DNA from 2 places in the Sphingobium sp. B2 genome. Region 2 is predicted to be linked to the other one. Evidence: riboswitches for the same ligand, from Rfam matches in the RefSeq annotation. Region 2 holds a riboswitch; the other holds the start of a gene.

Region 1 (8,712 bases), on a different contig from region 2:
AAATAGCCGCTGTTCATATGGGCAGGCCGGTTGCCGCCGGTCACGAGATCGGCACTTGCGCGACCCAGCGCGACATATTCCTCCACCCGTTCCAACTGGCGCTTCATCGCCACCGGCCCAAGCTGTGTATCGGGCGCATCGCTATGGCCGATGCGGATGCCCTGCATCACCTTTGCAATGGCGTCGGCCAGTTCGTCATGACGATGGCGCGGCACGATCGCACGCGACAGCATGGCGCAAACCTGTCCGCTCATGATCGTGATGGTGTTGCCCAGAATTGCAGCGGCGACCTCTAAGGGAAAATCGTCGCGCACGATCGCTGCCGATTTGCCGCCCAGTTCCAGCGTGCAGCGCGCGACCCGCCCGGCGCAGACCTCGCCGATCCGCTTGCCCGCCAGCGTCGATCCGGTGAAAGTCACCTTGTCGATGCCGGGGTTGCGGACCAGATGGTCGGATGCGTCTCGTCCCGCCGCGACCAGATTGACCACGCCTGCGGGCACCCCTGCCGCTTCCGCCGCTTCGGCTATGATATAGGCTTCCAGCGGGGTCTCCGGCGAAGGCTTCATGATGACGGTGCAGCCTGCAACCATGGCATAGGCGACCTTGGACGACATGATGCCATAGGGTGCGTTCCAGGGCGCGATCGCGGCGACAACGCCAGCGGGTTCCTGCGCCACGATCGCCGTATGGACCTGGCTCGCCGGACGCTTTTCGACAAAGGGAAAGCTGTCGGCATAGCCTGCGATCGCCATGAATGTCGCGGTCGCACCACCAGTCATGATTGGCGCAAAGCTGGCGAGGCCACCGACCTGCGCCGTCCAGGCGGCCGACAGTTCAGGCGCGCGCTTGCCCAATTCTTCGCCCATCCGCCGCACGATCGCGCCACGCTCGGCAGGCGCCATGGTGGACCATGGGCCATCATCGAACGCCGTGCGCGCGGCAGCGACGGCGCGATCCATGTCCGCTTCGGTCCCATCGACGACGCGGGCAATAACCGCCTCGCTATTGGGCGAAACGATTTCGATCATCCGGTCAGCCGTCGATCCGACCCACGCGCCACCAATGAACAGCTTGTCGGGATGGGCGATATGGATGTTGTCGGGAACCATGGTCTATCCTCTTCCTGGCTGGCGCAGTACGCCCTTTTCAGCGGCACACTATAACGGTCGTTATTATTATCGCAACCCGTTCGCTCGTTTTTTAGCGCTTGACAGGCTGGGGTGGCGCCAACCAATTATATCATTCGTTACGATAAGCGCTGCGCAATGCCCACAGAGAGGAACGCCGATCCATGACCAGTCCGCAGGACATGGGCATAACGCCATCTTTTACCCCGCGGCTGATCCTGTCGCTGTTCCTGTGCGGGCTGGTTCTGTTCGTCGATGGCTATGATCTGGCAGCGATGCCGCTGGCGTTGCCCCATATCGCAAAGGCACTGGACATTCCGCCCGCCCGCTTCGGCTTTGCCCTTTCGGCGGTATTGCTGGGCCTGGGCGTCGGCGCGGTTTTGCTGGCGCCGCTGGGGGATCGCTTCGGCCGGCGCCGGATGATCACCCTCTCGGTCATATGTATCGGCCTGTTGACCATGGCGACGGCCAGCGGAACGAACATCGCCAGCTTCATCATATGGCGCTTGCTGACTGGCTTGGCACTGGGTGCATGCCTGCCCAACGTCACCGCGCTGGCTGCGATCTGGGCGCCGCCGGGGCGACGCGCAAGCACGTTGACGATCGTATCGCTCGGCATCTCCTTTGGCGCGATCGTCGCGGGCCTGATTGCGCCACCGCTGATCGCGCTGGGCGGTTGGCGCGCCCTGTTCCTGTTGCCGGGCGCAGCGACATTGCTGCTTGCGCTCGCCCTGTTCCTGCTATTTCCGCCCGAAAAGAAAGCAGAGCCCGGAACTGACGCCCGCGCTGTCCGCCCGCTTGCCCGCATATTGCGCAGGCCGCTGCGGTTCCCGACGATCGTTTTTGCATTACTCTATGGTATCAATGCTTTCGGCCTCTATCTTATCATCAGTTGGACGCCGACCCTGCTGCCGCAGGCGGGCTTCACGCTGGATCAGGCCGCACGATCGATCACCATCATCCAGTCGGGTGGACTGGTCATCGCTCTGGCGCTCGCCTGGCTGATTGATCGCAACCATGCCGTGCTGGCGCTTGCGGGCGCCTATGTCACGATCATCGCGGCTTTCGCCCTGCTGGCGATCCTGTCTGCCGGGACTTTGTCGACCAACTTGCTGCTGCTGGTGGCGGGCGGCGGCATTGTCGGGGTCCATCTGTGCATCATGGCGGTCGTCACCGGCGTCTTTCCGCCCGATTGCCTGGCCACTGCCATTGGCTTTGGCGTGGCAGTCGCCCGTATCGGCGCGATCGGCGGGCCGCTGGCCGGTGGCTGGCTGATCGGCAACGGCGCGGGTCCGGGGCCCTTCTTCCTGTTCGCGATCCTGCCGATGGCGCTTTGCCTGCTGATCACATTCGCCCTGCCCGCCGCACGTCGCGCTGGCCAGTCCGGATGCGATCACCCCTAGTCGATCAGGCGCGAACCAATGGCAAAGCGCAGCCCGACGACCCAGGCGTCGCGGATGGTCGGGTCAGCGCCGGGATTGTGGACATATTGCAGGTTGGGCTGCACCGTGAGCCATGGCGACAGCGGCGCACGATAGGTGATTTCGGCGACCGATTCAGTGCGCTGCGCGGCACTGCTTCGGCGATAATCGGGGGATGTGGAGGCGGTCACCACCGCCAAACCAAGTTCGTCCTCCGGCCGCCCGTTCACCGCGCCTGTCCATTTTACGCCCAGACTGGCGAACCGGTCGAACATATTGAACCGCCCGCTTGACGTCCCAAGCCGGAAGAAGCCGTCCACCTTCTCATCGCCATCGGTCATCAGCGGCATTTCCCCACGCAGATAGACCCCGGCATTGCCCCGCCCCATGCTGCCGTCCCAGGCTTCGAACGTCGCTGTGTAGCGCCAATGCCCCAGCAACAGTCGCGCGCCGGCAATCGGCACGTCGAGTTCACCGATCAGCAGCGCGCCATCGCCGTTACCCAGTTTGATCGCGGTGCGGGCCGGATGATCGGGATCGCCCGGTACCCCGTCCAATATCGCCGCGCGCACAGCCCAGCCCTCGGCCGGCTGCCATTCGACACGCGCGGCCAGCGATGTCCATGGGAAGATCGACGGACCATTGCGACCCGTCAGCGAAATATCGCTGCCGATCCCATGCGCGCTGCCGACGAAAACGCCAGCGGCGTCGAGCGCGTCAAATTCCGAGTTGAGATCATATAATCCTGCCTTCAGCGACAGGCCGGGCGCGATCGTCTGGTTGATCCAGGCTTCATATAGTCTGATCGCCCGCGTCCCCGTTTCGATATTGCTGACTGCGTGCACGTCCCCCACCGCGTTGGAAATCGACGCGCCATTATTGTAGAGGCCATAAACATGCGCCTCGGCCCCGCGCCAACCCAGCGTCGCCTCCAGATCGGCCTCCAGCACTATGTCGAGATTATCGAGATAGCGCGCGCGCCGCTTCAATCCGCCCGCTACATTGGCCATCACTTCGCCGGTATAGGTGACCTCCAGCAGCACTGGCCCCTGCGTCTCGTCAATCTCTCCCGCCGCATGGATGTGCGAATGGGGTCGCCGCGGCAACGCATCATCCGCCGCAGCGGCCAGCAATAGAAAGGGGGCGATCATCATGATGGTAAAAGGGCCGGTACGCAGGTCATAGCAACAGGAAGAATAAAGGTCGGGCTGCGGCGTCGATAACGGATGATCCTCGCCAGACGCCATAGTCGACTGAAAACCGACCCCATTTCAGCATGAATATGCGCCAGACCCTCAGCCATCGATTGACGCCCGGTGCAGGACGCCATAGGCGCACCGACAGTTTCAACCCACGGGGTGTCCTGGCGCTGTCAGGGCTGAGAGGCGGATCGGGCGCAGGGGGCGTCCAGTCTGCAAACCCGCGAACCTGATCCGGCTCACACCGGCGGAGGAATAGGGATATGCGTCTTTACGCCATTATGTCGCCTGCAATATCGATCGCACTGCTACTGGGTTCAGGCTACGCCCATGCGGACGACAGCATCGTCGTCACCGCGCGCGGCCGCGCAGAAGCCGAAATCCAGGTGCCCGACACGATCGCCGTCTATGGTCCCGCCGCCATCGCCGCGCAGCGCCTGACCACGATCGACGATTTCATCGCGGCAACGCCCGGCATCTTCATCATCAACGATCAGGATCCTGGCACCAACCTCATATCCGTGCGGGGCGTATCCACCAACCGCAGCCAATCGCCCTCCATCGCCTATATTGTCGACGGATTGGCGTTGCCCGATTCCGAACTCTTCACGCTACGCCCCTATGATCTGGCGCGGGTCGAGATTTTGAAGGGGCCGCAGGGCGCCTTGTTCGGCCGGTCGGCATCGGGCGGGGCCATCGCCATGACGACCAACGATCCCGGCCCGGACTGGGGCGGCGAAGCAGCCGTCGGGATCGGCAACGGCCTGACCTGGACCGCCGATGGTGTGCTCAACGCCCCGGTGTCGGAACAGGTGCAATTGCGCCTGGCCGGTTCCTATCGCAACAGCGACGGCTTCATCCGCAACAGCTTTCTGGACAAGAAGGTCGATGGCAGCATCAGCCGCAATCTGCGCCTGAAGGCAAAGGTTGCGCTGAACGAAACGGCGACGTTCCGCTTTCGCCTGGGCTGGGCCAATGAAGAAGGCGGGGCGGCCTATATTTCATCGGGCAATGTTACTGGCCTTTATGGCGGGCGACTGTCGGGCGCGGCACTGACCGACCCGTTCGGGGATTTTGAAGGGCGGGCATCGCGTACATGGTGGGGCGCGCAGGCCAGCTATGAACAGGAAGCGGGTGACGGGCTGCTCTTCACATGGACCGGCGGCTATGACGATTATCATAAGGATTTCGTTGAAGAACTGGATTTTCGCAACGACAAGCCATTGACGCTGTTCGGCGCACCATTGTTCCCGGATGGTATTCAACCCATCTCCCAACCTGTTGATATAAAAGCCTGGACCAGCGAAACCCGGCTGACGTCACGCGGGGATGGGCCACTGCGCTGGCATGTCGGCCTCTTCTACCAGCGGCTGGAGCGCAACCGGACCGATGATTTCGGGCCGCTGCTGTTCGGCAGCGAAGCGCTGCGCGCGGAAACCCGCTCCAGCCAGATCGGTGTTTTCGGGCAGGCGAGCTACGATATTGCGCCAAAGGTCGAAGCCACGCTGGCGCTGCGCTATGACCGCGACCGGCGCAAGGAAGATACGGTCGGTACTGTGAGTGGAACGACGGTCGCGCAACGTGCCCGGACGTTCGAGAAATGGCAGCCCAAACTGTCCCTCGCCTGGCGCCCGACCGATCATCTGACCGCCTATGTCACCGGCGCGATCGGTTTCAAGGCGGGCGGTTTCAACCCCCTGCCCGGCCCGACCGATGTATGGCAGGCCGTGTTCCCGGCCGAAACCACCCGCTCGGTCGAGGCGGGCGTCAAGGGTGAGAGCGCGGATGGGCGTATCCGCCTGTCGCTTGCGGGCTTCATCACTGACTATGACAATTTCCAGAACACCGTGTTTCTTGGCAATTCGGTCGTCCTGTCGGTGCCACAGGTCGATGTCCACGGGATCGAAGCTTCGGCGCAGGCGGCGCTGGGCGCGGGCTTCAGCCTGGATAGCGGGCTGGCCTGGACCCACAGCCGCACCGGCACCTATTTCACGCCCAACCCCACGCCAGAACCGGGTGAACCCGCTATCCTGGACATGAGCGGCAAGCGCACCCCCAACGCGCCGGACTGGACCATCAACAGCGGTATTGGCTGGCAGGGCGCGGCCGGACCTGCGACTGTCAATGTTCGGCTTAGTGTCGCCTATGTCTCTCGCGTCGATTTCGAGATCGACAATATCCTCCATTCACCTGGCTACACCTCGGTTGATGGGCGTATAGGCGTCAGCCACGGGGCATGGACGTTCGACCTTTGGGCCAAGAACCTGCTCGACAAGCGCTGGGCGATCTCGGCTTTTGGCCAGCAGCAATTGCCGCTACTGCTGGGCCTTGGCCCTGATGGACCGTTCGACAGTTTCACCATCAACACCGGCCGCCAATTTGGCGCCAGCGCATCCGTGCGCTTTTGACGAAGGACATGGCGATGGGCTTTTGCGATCAGATCTGGGCAGACGTCGCCCCGTTGCGGCAGGCTATCCTGGCCCATCCATTCCTGACCGCGCTGGCAGACGGAACATTGCCACGCGATAGCTTCCAACATTATATCGTGCAGGACAGCCTCTATCTGGCTGAATATGCCCGCACATTGGCGATCGCCGCGGCCCGCGCGCCCAGTGCCGCAGGGCGGCTGGAATTTTCCGACGGCGCGAAAGTTGCGGTGCAGGTTGAAGAAGCGCTGCATCAGGCCTTCTTCGCTCAGTTCGGCATCAGTGCAACCACAGCGCAGGGTGCCGAGCCGACCCCCTCCTGCCTTGGCTATACCAGCTATCTCGCCAGCCTGGCCGCGACCCGCAGCTATGAGGAATTGGTTGCTGGCATCCTGCCCTGTTTCTGGGTCTATTGGGAAGTCGGCTGCGCCGTCAAGCCGCGCGCCGTCAGCCCCAACCCCTATGCGCCATGGATCGAGACCTATGCCGATCCCGGTTTTGGCGCGGCGACCGACCGGGTTCGCGCGCTGGTGGACGAAGCGGCCGCCGCCACGACTCCGGCGGTGCGCGACACCATGGCCCGCGCCTTCCGCAACGCGACCCGTTATGAGTGGATGTTCTGGGATTCGGCCTGGCGGCTGGAAAGCTGGCCGGTCTGATCCGCCAATAGTCCGTTGGCCCAAGCGGGGGTGCATGGCCCATTCGGGCGTCCGGCATATCGCGGCGGATGGAATGGGCGTTCGCCTCGATCAAGCGAGTGGATGCGGGCAGACAGGGCATATTGCCCTGTGTAAAGAAGCGTCATGACACAGACGAACCCCCTGCTCGATTCCGGCCTGCACCCGCGTTTTGGCGACATTCGGCCCGACCACATCCTGCCCGCTGTCGAAACGGCGATTGCCGATCATCGCGCGGCGATGCGGCGCTGTGCCAGCGCGCAAGGCTATGACGCGATCTTTCTGGCCAAGGATCGCGCCGATGCCGCCCTGTCGCGGGTATGGCAGACCGTGTCCCATCTGGTCGGGGTCGCGAACACCCCCGAACTGCGCGCGGCGCATGGCGACGCGCAACCGATGATCGACAGCTATTTTGCCGAAGTCGGGCAGGATCGCGCGCTCTATGACGCGCTGGCCGCCATCCCGCGCGACGGGCTGGACGAAGCGCAGGCACGCGCGCTAGCGCTGACATTGCAAGGGTTTGAGCTGTCTGGCGTGGGCCTGGACGGCGCGGAGCGGGAGGCCTTTGCCGCCAACAGCGTGGCACAGGGACGTTTGGCGACCGAATTTGCCAATGCGGTCATGGACGCGACCGAAGCCTGGACGCTGCACATCACCGACCCCGCCCGACTGGCAGGCGTGCCGGAAAGTGACCGCAACGCCATGGCCCGTACGGCGGAGGCGAAGGGCCTGGATGGCTGGTTGGTCGATCTTCACGCGCCGTCGGTGCGCGCGATTACCGGCTTTGCCGACGATCGCGATCTACGGCACACCGTTTATGAGGCCTATGGCACCCGCGCCTCCGATCAGGGGCCTCATGCCGGGCAGTTCGACAATAGCGACCGGATTACACAGTTGCTGGCGTTGCGGCAGGCGGCGGCGGGGCTGTTGGGCTATGCCGACCCTGTCGCCTTGTCGCTCTCCACCAAAATGGCGCGCGATGGTGAAGAAGTCGATGCATTTCTGGTCGATCTTGCCCGGCGCGCCCGCCCCCATGCGGAGCGGGAACTGGCCGAACTGGCGAAATTTGCGCAGGCGCAGCTGGGTATCGACCGGTTGGAGCCTTGGGATATCGCCTATGCGACCGAGCGAATGCGGCGCGCGGTCCACGCCCTGGACGAGGCGGAGATTCGCGCACATCTGCCACTCGCGCGTATATTGGATGGCCTCTTTGCGCTGGTCACCGAACTGTACGGGGTGGACATCCGACCAGCCGACGGCGCGCCGGTCTGGCATGAGGATGTGCGCTATTTCACCGTGCATGATGCCGATGGCGTACCGATAGCCGCGCTCTATTGCGATCTGTTCGCTCGCGCTGGCAAGCGTGGCGGAGCATGGATGGACGTGTGTCGCCCACGCTTGCGCGAAGCCGAGACGGTGCACATTCCCATCGCCTATCTGGTGTGCAATTTCGCCAGCGGCAGCGCGGATCGCCCGGCGCATCTGACCCATCAGGAAATGGTGACCCTGTTCCACGAAATGGGCCATTGCCTCCATCATCTGCTGACGCAGGTGGATGTGCCATCGGTCGGTGGCATATCCGGCGTCGAATGGGACGCGGTGGAACTGCCCAGCCAGTTCATGGAGAATTTCGCCTGGGAACCCGCAATGTTGCGGCGCGTGTCCGCGCATGAGGAAAGCGGCCTGCCACTGGACGAAGCCATGATCGCAAGGATGCTGGCGGCGCGGCGTTTCATGGGCGCGGTGGCGCTGCTGCGGCAGGTCGAATTTGCCCTGTTCGATCTGCGCCTGCACCAGTCGGCGGCGCAAGAGGATGGCCCGACAGTACAAGAGATTGTCGCTGCCGTGCGCCAGGATGTGGC
Region 2 (8,712 bases):
TCTTCCCGCATAATCTGTTCGGCCAAATCCATCTTGGCCCCGAAATCGGGGTCGGCGGCGGTCAACCGGATACCGTCGGGCGCTTGCGTGACATAGAGCATGTCCCCCGGCCCGACGCGCAACTGCGCCAGCAACTCCTTGGGCAGGATGACCCCGGCGCTATTGCCGATTTTCGTGATTTTGAGGGGGGTGTTCATACGGGAGTTATAACGCAATATGTCGCGATTGCCAATTTAATCGGAATCGATCTGATCGCCCAGTCCTGCCCTTCTTAAATGCTCCGCCCAATCGGGGCGGCAATTCCGCGCTCTGATACAATCCACTTCACCAACGTGCATTGCGTCCATCATCCGACCAAACTCATCCTCGGTTTCTGGCTGATGGGAAACATAGCAATGTGGCGTTTCTCCATCGGGTACCCAAGCCAGCAGATCGGGGGCCACATCTTCCCAAACGCCACAGGATATGCAGCAACCATCCTCAACATAGAATGTGCCCGGCACATTGGCTGGATGCGGCGGCAACGGAGAGTAATTAGCTACAGCCAACGGTTGCCGGACCGATCGTCCCAAAAATCTGTTCAGCCAATACCGGATCATCCTACCCCTCAATCCCGTTCCCTGTCCCCAGCGCCCATATATAGCTCGCTGCCGGTTTCCCTGAACACCCGGCTCATTTCCGCCATACCCTTTTCAGCGGTGGCGGCGTCCAGCGGTGCGCGCCCTCCACCGTTCGGCTGCGCCGGACGGTCCCCTTCCCCGTGCCGGGGAGGATTGGCGGCGATGAAGGTGTCGGCGTCCTGATTTTGCTTTGCGGCGAAATCGCGGACCTCCTGCGTGATTTTCATCGAGCAGAATTTGGGGCCGCACATCGAGCAGAAATGGGCTGACTTCGCGCCTTCGGCGGGGAGCGTCTGGTCGTGATATTGTTCGGCGGTGTCGGGATCGAGGCTCAAGTTGAACTGGTCGCGCCAGCGGAATTCGAAGCGGGCGCGGCTCAGGGCGTCGTCGCGGACCTTGGCGGCGGGGTGGCCCTTGGCGAGATCGGCGGCGTGGGCGGCCAGCTTGTAGGTGACGACGCCGACCTTCACATCGTCGCGGTCGGGCAGGCCCAGATGCTCCTTGGGCGTGACATAGCAGAGCATCGCCGTGCCGTACCAGCCGATCATGGCCGCGCCGATGCCGCTGGTGATATGGTCGTATCCCGGCGCGATGTCGGTAGTGAGCGGCCCCAGCGTATAGAAGGGGGCTTCGCCGCAGGCTTCGAGCTGCTTGTCCATATTCTGCTTGATCTTGTGCATGGGGACATGGCCCGGCCCCTCGATCATCACCTGCACATCCTGCGCCCAGGCGCGTTTGGTGAGTTCGCCGAGCGTGTAGAGTTCGGAAAACTGCGCTTCGTCATTGGCGTCGGCGATCGAGCCGGGGCGCAGGCCGTCGCCCAGGCTGTAGGCGATGTCATAGGCTTTGCAGATTTCGGTGATCTCGTCGAAATGCTCGTAGAGGAAGCTTTCCTTGTGATGGCTGAGGCACCATTTCGCCATGATCGAGCCGCCGCGCGAGACGATGCCGGTGACGCGCTTCGCCGTCATCGGGATATAGGCGAGGCGGACGCCCGCATGGATGGTGAAATAATCGACGCCCTGTTCGGCCTGCTCGATCAGCGTGTCGCGGAAAATATCCCAGGTCAGTTCCTCGGCCACGCCGCCGACCTTTTCGAGCGCTTGATAGATGGGGACGGTGCCGATCGGCACGGGCGAGTTGCGGATGATCCATTCGCGCGTGTCATGGATGTTGCGGCCCGTGGACAGGTCCATCACCGTGTCCGCGCCCCAGCGGATCGACCAGACCAGCTTGTCGACTTCGGACGCGACGTCGCTGGCGACGGCGGAGTTGCCGATATTGGCGTTGATCTTGACCAGGAAATTGCGGCCGATCGCCATCGGTTCGGATTCGGGGTGGTTGATGTTGCTGGGGATGATCGCCCGGCCGCGCGCGACTTCGTCACGGACGAATTCGGGCGTCACATAATCGGGGATGGCCGCGCCCCAATCCTGCCCGTCGCGGATATATTCGGCGAGGCGCGCGCGGCCCAGATTTTCGCGTTCCGCGACATATTCCATTTCCGGCGTGATGATGCCGCGGCGGGCATAGTGCATCTGGCTGACATTCGCGCCGGGTTTGGCGCGCAGCGGACGGCGGTGATGACCGGGGAATTGGGCGACGCCGCCGGAGCGATCCGGGCCTTTGAGGCCGTTATCTTCGGGCTTTACTGCGCGCGGATCATAATCCTCCACATCGCCGCGCGCCATGATCCAGTCGCGGCGCAATTGCGGCAGGCCCGCCATGATGTCGATCTGCGCATTGGGATCGGTATAAGGGCCGGACGTGTCATAGACCCGCACCGGCGGCTCGCCGCTGCCCGGTTCCAGCGTGATTTCGCGCATTGCGACGTTGAGCGGGCCGACATGGATTTTCTTCGATCCACGGATAGCGCCAGTGGTAACGTTCATTGCCGCCTGCCGGCGGATGAAGCCTTCGGCTTCGGGCATCTCTGTACGGGCGGGGACGTCTGCCATAAGTCACTCTCCTTGCAGCGAAAGAGAGAGAATGCGGGCGGTGTGAGTGCGCGCTTAACCCTCCCTACGCCGGTGTTAGCCGGATCAGGTTCAGCGGGTCGCGGCCACAAAGCCGCCTCTCAACCGTCTGCGGACGGTCCCCCGGGGATGGCGGCAAGGGTAATGGGTTTGGCGGGCGGGGTCCAGTGACTTGTCGCTGCATCGCCGGGGCGGGCCGGAGCCGCGCAGATTCTTTGCCCCCCGAACCATTTGCATATTGCATTGCAACAGGGGGTAGCGTTTGATCCCGCCATGCTCAAAGCCGCGCTCCACCACCGCACTGCCTATCGCTACAGCCGCCCGATCCGGCTTGGTCCGCAGGTCATCCGCCTGCGCCCCGCGCCGCACAGCCGGACCAAAGTGCCCAATTATGCGCTGAAAATCGAGCCGGCGGGGCATTTCCTGAACTGGCAGCAGGACCCGCACGGCAACTGGCTGGCGCGCATCGTCTTTCCAGAGCCAGTCGATCATTTCACGATAGAGGTCGACCTGCTGGCCGATCTGGACATCATCAACCCGTTCGATTTCTTCGTGGAGCCGTACGCGGAAAATTATCCGTTCGCCTATGACGAGCAGCTGAAAACCGATCTGGCCGCCTATTTCGATGTCGAGCCACAAGGGCCGCTGTTCGAAAAGATGGTGGACCAATATGCCGGGCATGAAAGCCGTACCGTCGACTTCCTGGTCGAGGTGAACCGCCGCCTGCAACAGCAGGTCGGCTATGTCATCCGCATGGAAGCGGGCGTCCAGACGCCGGAGGAGACGCTGGAGATCGGCACCGGGTCATGCCGCGATTCCGCCTGGCTGCTGGTGCAATTGCTGCGTCGGCTGGGCTTTGCCGCGCGCTTCGTGTCTGGCTATTCGATCCAGCTGGTCGCGGACGTCGAGCCGATCGAGGGGCCAAAGGGGGTCAGCCAGGATGTCGTCGACCTGCACGCCTGGGCAGAGGCCTATGTGCCGGGCGCGGGCTGGGTGGCGCTGGACGCGACCAGCGGCATGTTTGCGGGCGAAGGCCATATCCCGCTCTGCGCGACGCCGCACTACAAGTCCGCCGCGCCGATCAGCGGCATGGCCGAACCTGCCGAGGTCAATTTCGATTTCGCGATGACCGTCAGCCGCATTGCCGAGGCGGTGCGGATCACCAAGCCCTTCACCGACAAGCGATGGGACGCGGTAATGGCGCTGGGGGCGAAGGTGGACGCGGATTTGCAGGCGCAGGACATGCGGCTGACGATCGGTGGCGAGCCGACCTTCGTGGCGGTGGATGGCGGCGATGCGGGCGAATGGAATGGCGATGCGGTCGGCCCGACCAAGGCGGCCTATGCCGACCGGCTGATCCGCAAGCTGCGCGGCCAGTTCGCGCCGGGCGGCCTGCTGCATCATGGACAGGGCAAATGGTATCCGGGCGAAAGCCTGCCGCGTTGGGCCTATGCCGTCTATTGGCGGACGGACGGCACGCCGATCTGGCACGATGAAAGCCTGATCGCGCCCGACGATGCGCCCGACGGCGCGCGCAGCGTGACGCCCGACGACGCCCGCGCTTTCCTGAGCCATATGGCAGCCCATATGGGCTTTTCCGACGACTATACCCATGCGGTCTTTGAAGATCCGGCGGTCTGGTCGATCAAGGAATCGGAACTGCCGATCAACGCCACCACCGACGATCCCAAGATCAGCGATCCCGAAGCGCGCGCGCGGATGGTCAAGACGTTCGAGCGTGGCCTGGACCAGCCGGTCGGCTATGTCCTGCCGGTGCAGCGCTGGCAGTCGCAGGCGAGCACGCCGCGCTGGCAGAGCGAAATCTGGCAATTGCGGCGCGGCAAGCTGTTCGCGGTGCCGGGGGATTCGGCGCTGGGGTATCGCCTGCCGCTGGGGTCGCTGCCTTATGTCCCGCCGTCGGACTATCCCTATATCCACCCCCGCGACACCAGTGAGCCGCGCGAGCCTTTGCCCGATTTTCGGGCGCAGGTGATGCAGCAGGCCGATGTCGAGGAGGTGCGCGCGCAGCAATCGCAGCGGGTCGCCGGGCCGGAGGGCGGCATGGCCGCGCAGGACCTGTCTCTTATACACATCTAGATGTGTATAAGAGACAGAGCCGCGCGAGCCTTTGCCCGATTTTCGGGCGCAGGTGATGCAGCAGGCCGAGGTCGAGGAGGTGCGCGCGCAGCAATCGCAGCGGGTCGGCGGGCCGGAGGGCGGCAGGGCCGCGCAGGACCGGGGGGAACAGGTGATCATCGAAGCGGCGGTCCGTACCGCCGTGACGGTGGAGCCGCGCGGCCATTATCTGTCGGTATTCCTGCCGCCGGTACAGGCGCTGGAAGATTATCTGGAGCTGATCGCCGAGGTCGAGGCGGCAGCCGAAGCGTTGCGGATTCCGGTGCGGATCGAGGGCTATTCGCCCCCGCCCGATCCGCGCATCGCGGTGCTGAAAGCCACGCCCGACCCCGGCGTGATCGAGGTGAATGTCCATCCCGCATCCAGTTGGGACGAAACGGTCGCGATCACCGAACAGCTATACGCCTATGCCCGCGAATGCGACCTGACCGCCGACAAGTTCATGGTCGATGGCCGGTCGGTCGGCACCGGCGGGGGCAATCATATCGTGCTGGGCGGCCCGACGCTCAACGATTCGCCCTTCATCCGGCGGCCCGACCTGCTCAAGAGCTTCGTCCTCTACTGGCAGCGGCACCCTTCGCTTTCCTACCTGTTTTCGGGCCTGTGCATCGGGCCGACGAGCCAGGCGCCGCGCATCGACGAGGCGCGGCATGATGGCCTCTATGAACTGGAGATCGCGCTGGCGCAGGTGCCCAATCCCTTTGCCGGGGAAGGCGCACCCCCGGCCCCCTGGCTGGTCGATCGGCTGTTCCGCAACCTGCTGGTCGATGTGACGGGCAACACCCACCGCACCGAAATCTGCATCGACAAGATGTTCTCGCCCGATGGGCCGACCGGACGGCTGGGGCTGCTGGAGTTTCGCGGTTTTGAAATGCCGCCCGAAGCGCGGATGAGCCTGGCGCAGCAATTGCTGATCCGGGCGCTGGCGGCGTGGTTCTGGCGGCAGCCGCAGCAGGGCAATCTGGTGCGCTGGGGGACGACGCTGCACGATCGCTTCATGCTGCCCCATTTCGTCTGGGCCGATTTTCTGGAAATCCTGTCCGACCTGCGGGCCGCGGGTTATGATTTCGATCCCAACTGGTTCGAGGCGCAGCGGCAGTTCCGCTTCCCCATCCATGGCAGTGTCGACGCGGGCGGCGTGGGGCTGGAGATCAGCCATGCGCTCGAACCGTGGAACGTGCTGGGCGAAACCGGGGCGATCGGCGGCACGGTGCGCTATGTCGACAGTTCGACCGAGCGGTTGCAGGTCCGCGCCACGGGTCTGGTGGCCGGGCGGCATATCGTTGCGTGCAATGGACGGCAGGTGCCGATGACGGCGACGTCGGTGCCGGGCGAAGGGGTTGGCGGTGTCCGCTACAAGGCATGGGCGCCCGCCAATTGCATGCACCCCAACCTGCCCGTCAACGCGCCGCTCACCTTTGACGTGCTGGACAGCTGGAGCGGCCGGTCGCTGGGCGGCTGCGTCTATCATGTCGCGCATCCGGGCGGGCGCAATTACGACACGCTGCCGATCAACGGATATGAAGCCGAAGCGCGGCGCAAGGCGCGCTTTCAGGACCATGGCCACACCCCCGGCCCGGTCGATATGCCCGCCGCCGAACCGGCCGGTGAATTTCCGATGACGCTCGACCTGCGTTTCAGGCATCCGGGCGCGTAAGGGCGACCGGGTGGAAACCGCCATATATGCGAACTGGGCCGACGCCTATCTGGCCAATGCACCGGCGGGCGACCTGTTCGCCGGTGCATCGCCCGCCATGCAGATACGCTGGCGCACGATGCTGGACCGGCTGTCGGCGCAGGCGCAGGGCGACCCGGCCATGCTGGCGGACAATGTCGCGCGGCAGGCGATCGACCTGGGCATGGCGTTCCGCCTGACCGGCGACGAACAGGAACGATCCTGGCCATTGGGGCCGATCCCGATGCTGATCGATGCGGCCGAGTGGGCGCATATCGAGCAGGGTCTGGCCCAGCGCGCCGAATTGCTGGAACAGGTGATAGGCGATATTTACGGGAGCCAGTCGCTGGTCCGCGACGGCAAGCTGCCCGCCAGCGTGATCACCGGCAGCCCGCATTATTGGCGGGTGATGAACAGCACCCCGCCCCCGCGCGGCCATCACCTGCATTTCTATGCCGCCGACATCGGGCGCGGCCCGGCGGGCGAATGGCGCGTGCTGGCCGACCGGGTACGGACGCCGGTGGGCGTTGGCTATGCGCTGGAAAACCGGCTGGCCTGGTCGCGTGCGACCGGCGACCTGCTGGGCGCGATGAACACGCGGCGGCTGGCCCCCTTTTTCGACGATCTGCGCCGGGGACTGGCCGCCGATTGCGAACGATCGGACCCACGCATCGGCCTGCTGACGCCGGGTCGTTTCAACCAGAGCTATGCCGAACAGGCGCATCTGGCCCGGTATCTGGGGTTGTTATTGGTCGAGGGCGACGATCTGATCGTCACCGACGGGCAATTGTTCGTCCGCACCATCCAGGGGTTGAAGCGCATCGATGGTTTGTGGCGCTGGATGGACAGCCGCTTCATGGACCCGCTGGCCTTCGACAGCAAGTCGCGCATCGGCGTGCCCGACCTGTTCGACGCCTGCGCGCGCGGCGGATTGGTGCTGAGCAACTGGCCGGGCGCGGGCGTGATCGAATCGCGCGCCTTCGCTGCCTTCCTGCCGCAACTGAGCAAGGCGCTGCTGGGCGCGGACCTGATCCTGCCCAATATCGCAACCTGGTGGTGCGGGCAGAGAGGGGAGCGCACCTATGTGCGCGACCGGCTGGATCAACTGGTCGTCGGATCGGCCTTCGACCAGGATGTGGCGGGCCTGCCCGATGCGCGCTTCACCCCCGGATCGGCGCTGGACGCGCCGCAGCGCGCCATGCTGGCCGAAGCGATGGCGCGGCGGCCGATGGATTATGTGGGACAGGAAGTGGTGAAGCTGTCCACCACCCCGGCGGTGGTCGACGGGCGCCTCACCCCCCTGCCCTTCACCCTGCGCGTGTTCGTGGCGCGCGACGCGCAGGGCCAGTGGCGGGTGATGCCCGGCGCCTTTGCGCGGCTGGCGGGCCATGGCGACATCCGCGCCGCGCTGATGGGCAAGGGCGACATGTCCGCCGACATGTGCGTGGTCGATAGCGTGGCCGTGCCGCCCGACACCCTGTTGGGCGGCGGCGCGCCCGCGATCCGGCGGATCGGCGGGATGTTGCCGGCCAAGGCGGCGGACAATCTCTATTGGCTGGGCCGCTATATCGAGCGGACGGAAATGACGCTGCGGCTGATCCGCGCCATCGTCGGCGGATCGATAGAGGCGGACCTTGGCCCGTCGGTCGCGTCGCCGACGATGAACCGGCTGGTCGGGCAACTGGTGCTGTGGGGCGCGATCGCCCGTGATGGCGGCGGCCCCATCGGCCCGATCTGTGCGACCGCGCTGGGCGATGCGCGCCAATCGGGTAGCGTCCGGGCGCTGATGGCCAGCGTCGGCAATATCGGCGAAGGGCTGCGCGACCGGCTGGCAAGCGACTTCTGGCGGCTCGTTCGCCTGCCGCTGCCGACATTCGACGGCGCGGTGACCGAAACCCTGCTCGACGCATCGTCGCGCATGATCGAGCGGATTTCGGCGCTGTCGGGGCTGGCGGCGGAAAATATGGGCCGGAGCGAGGGCTGGCGCTTTCACGATATGGGCCGCCGGATGGAGCGAGCGATCAATGGCTGCCGCCTGCTTGGCCTGTTCGGCGGCGAAGGCGCGAGCGCGGACGACCTGACCGTCCTGCTGGACCTTAATGATAGCCAGATCAGCTATCGTACCCGCTATCTGACCGGCCCGGCGCTGCCGCCGGTGCGCGATCTTGTCGCGCTGGAGCCGTATAATCCGCGCGCCATCGTCTATCAGGCGCAGCGTCTGGCCGACCATGTCGCCGCCCTGCCGACCCTGCGCACGGACGGGATGCCGGAGGAACCCAGACGCCTGGCCGATGCACTGGTCGCC

The links. Region 2 has a riboswitch for thiamine pyrophosphate ahead of thiC (phosphomethylpyrimidine synthase ThiC). Riboswitches for the same ligand answer to the same signal wherever they lie in the genome.
Region 1: it holds a riboswitch for thiamine pyrophosphate, as region 2 does, so the genes downstream of both, FE851_RS17070 (TonB-dependent receptor) here and thiC (phosphomethylpyrimidine synthase ThiC) in region 2, are expected to answer to the same signal.

The regions. Positions count from the first base shown of each region.
Region 1 is NZ_VDBZ01000002.1:290,992-299,703, forward strand. It holds gene FE851_RS17055 (aldehyde dehydrogenase) at 1-1,109, opposite strand, end outside; gene FE851_RS17060 (MFS transporter) at 1,292-2,530, shown strand; gene FE851_RS17065 (carbohydrate porin) at 2,527-3,702, opposite strand; TPP riboswitch at 3,893-4,020, shown strand; gene FE851_RS17070 (TonB-dependent receptor) at 4,011-6,155, shown strand; gene tenA (thiaminase II) at 6,170-6,832, shown strand; gene FE851_RS17080 (M3 family metallopeptidase) at 6,977-8,712, shown strand, end outside.
Region 2 is NZ_VDBZ01000001.1:121,005-129,716, reverse strand. It holds gene FE851_RS00625 (AbrB/MazE/SpoVT family DNA-binding domain-containing protein) at 1-197, opposite strand, end outside; gene thiC (phosphomethylpyrimidine synthase ThiC) at 608-2,578, opposite strand; TPP riboswitch at 2,623-2,732, opposite strand; gene FE851_RS00615 (transglutaminase family protein) at 2,870-4,693, shown strand; gene FE851_RS00610 (transglutaminase family protein) at 4,725-6,389, shown strand; gene FE851_RS00605 (circularly permuted type 2 ATP-grasp protein) at 6,400-8,712, shown strand, end outside.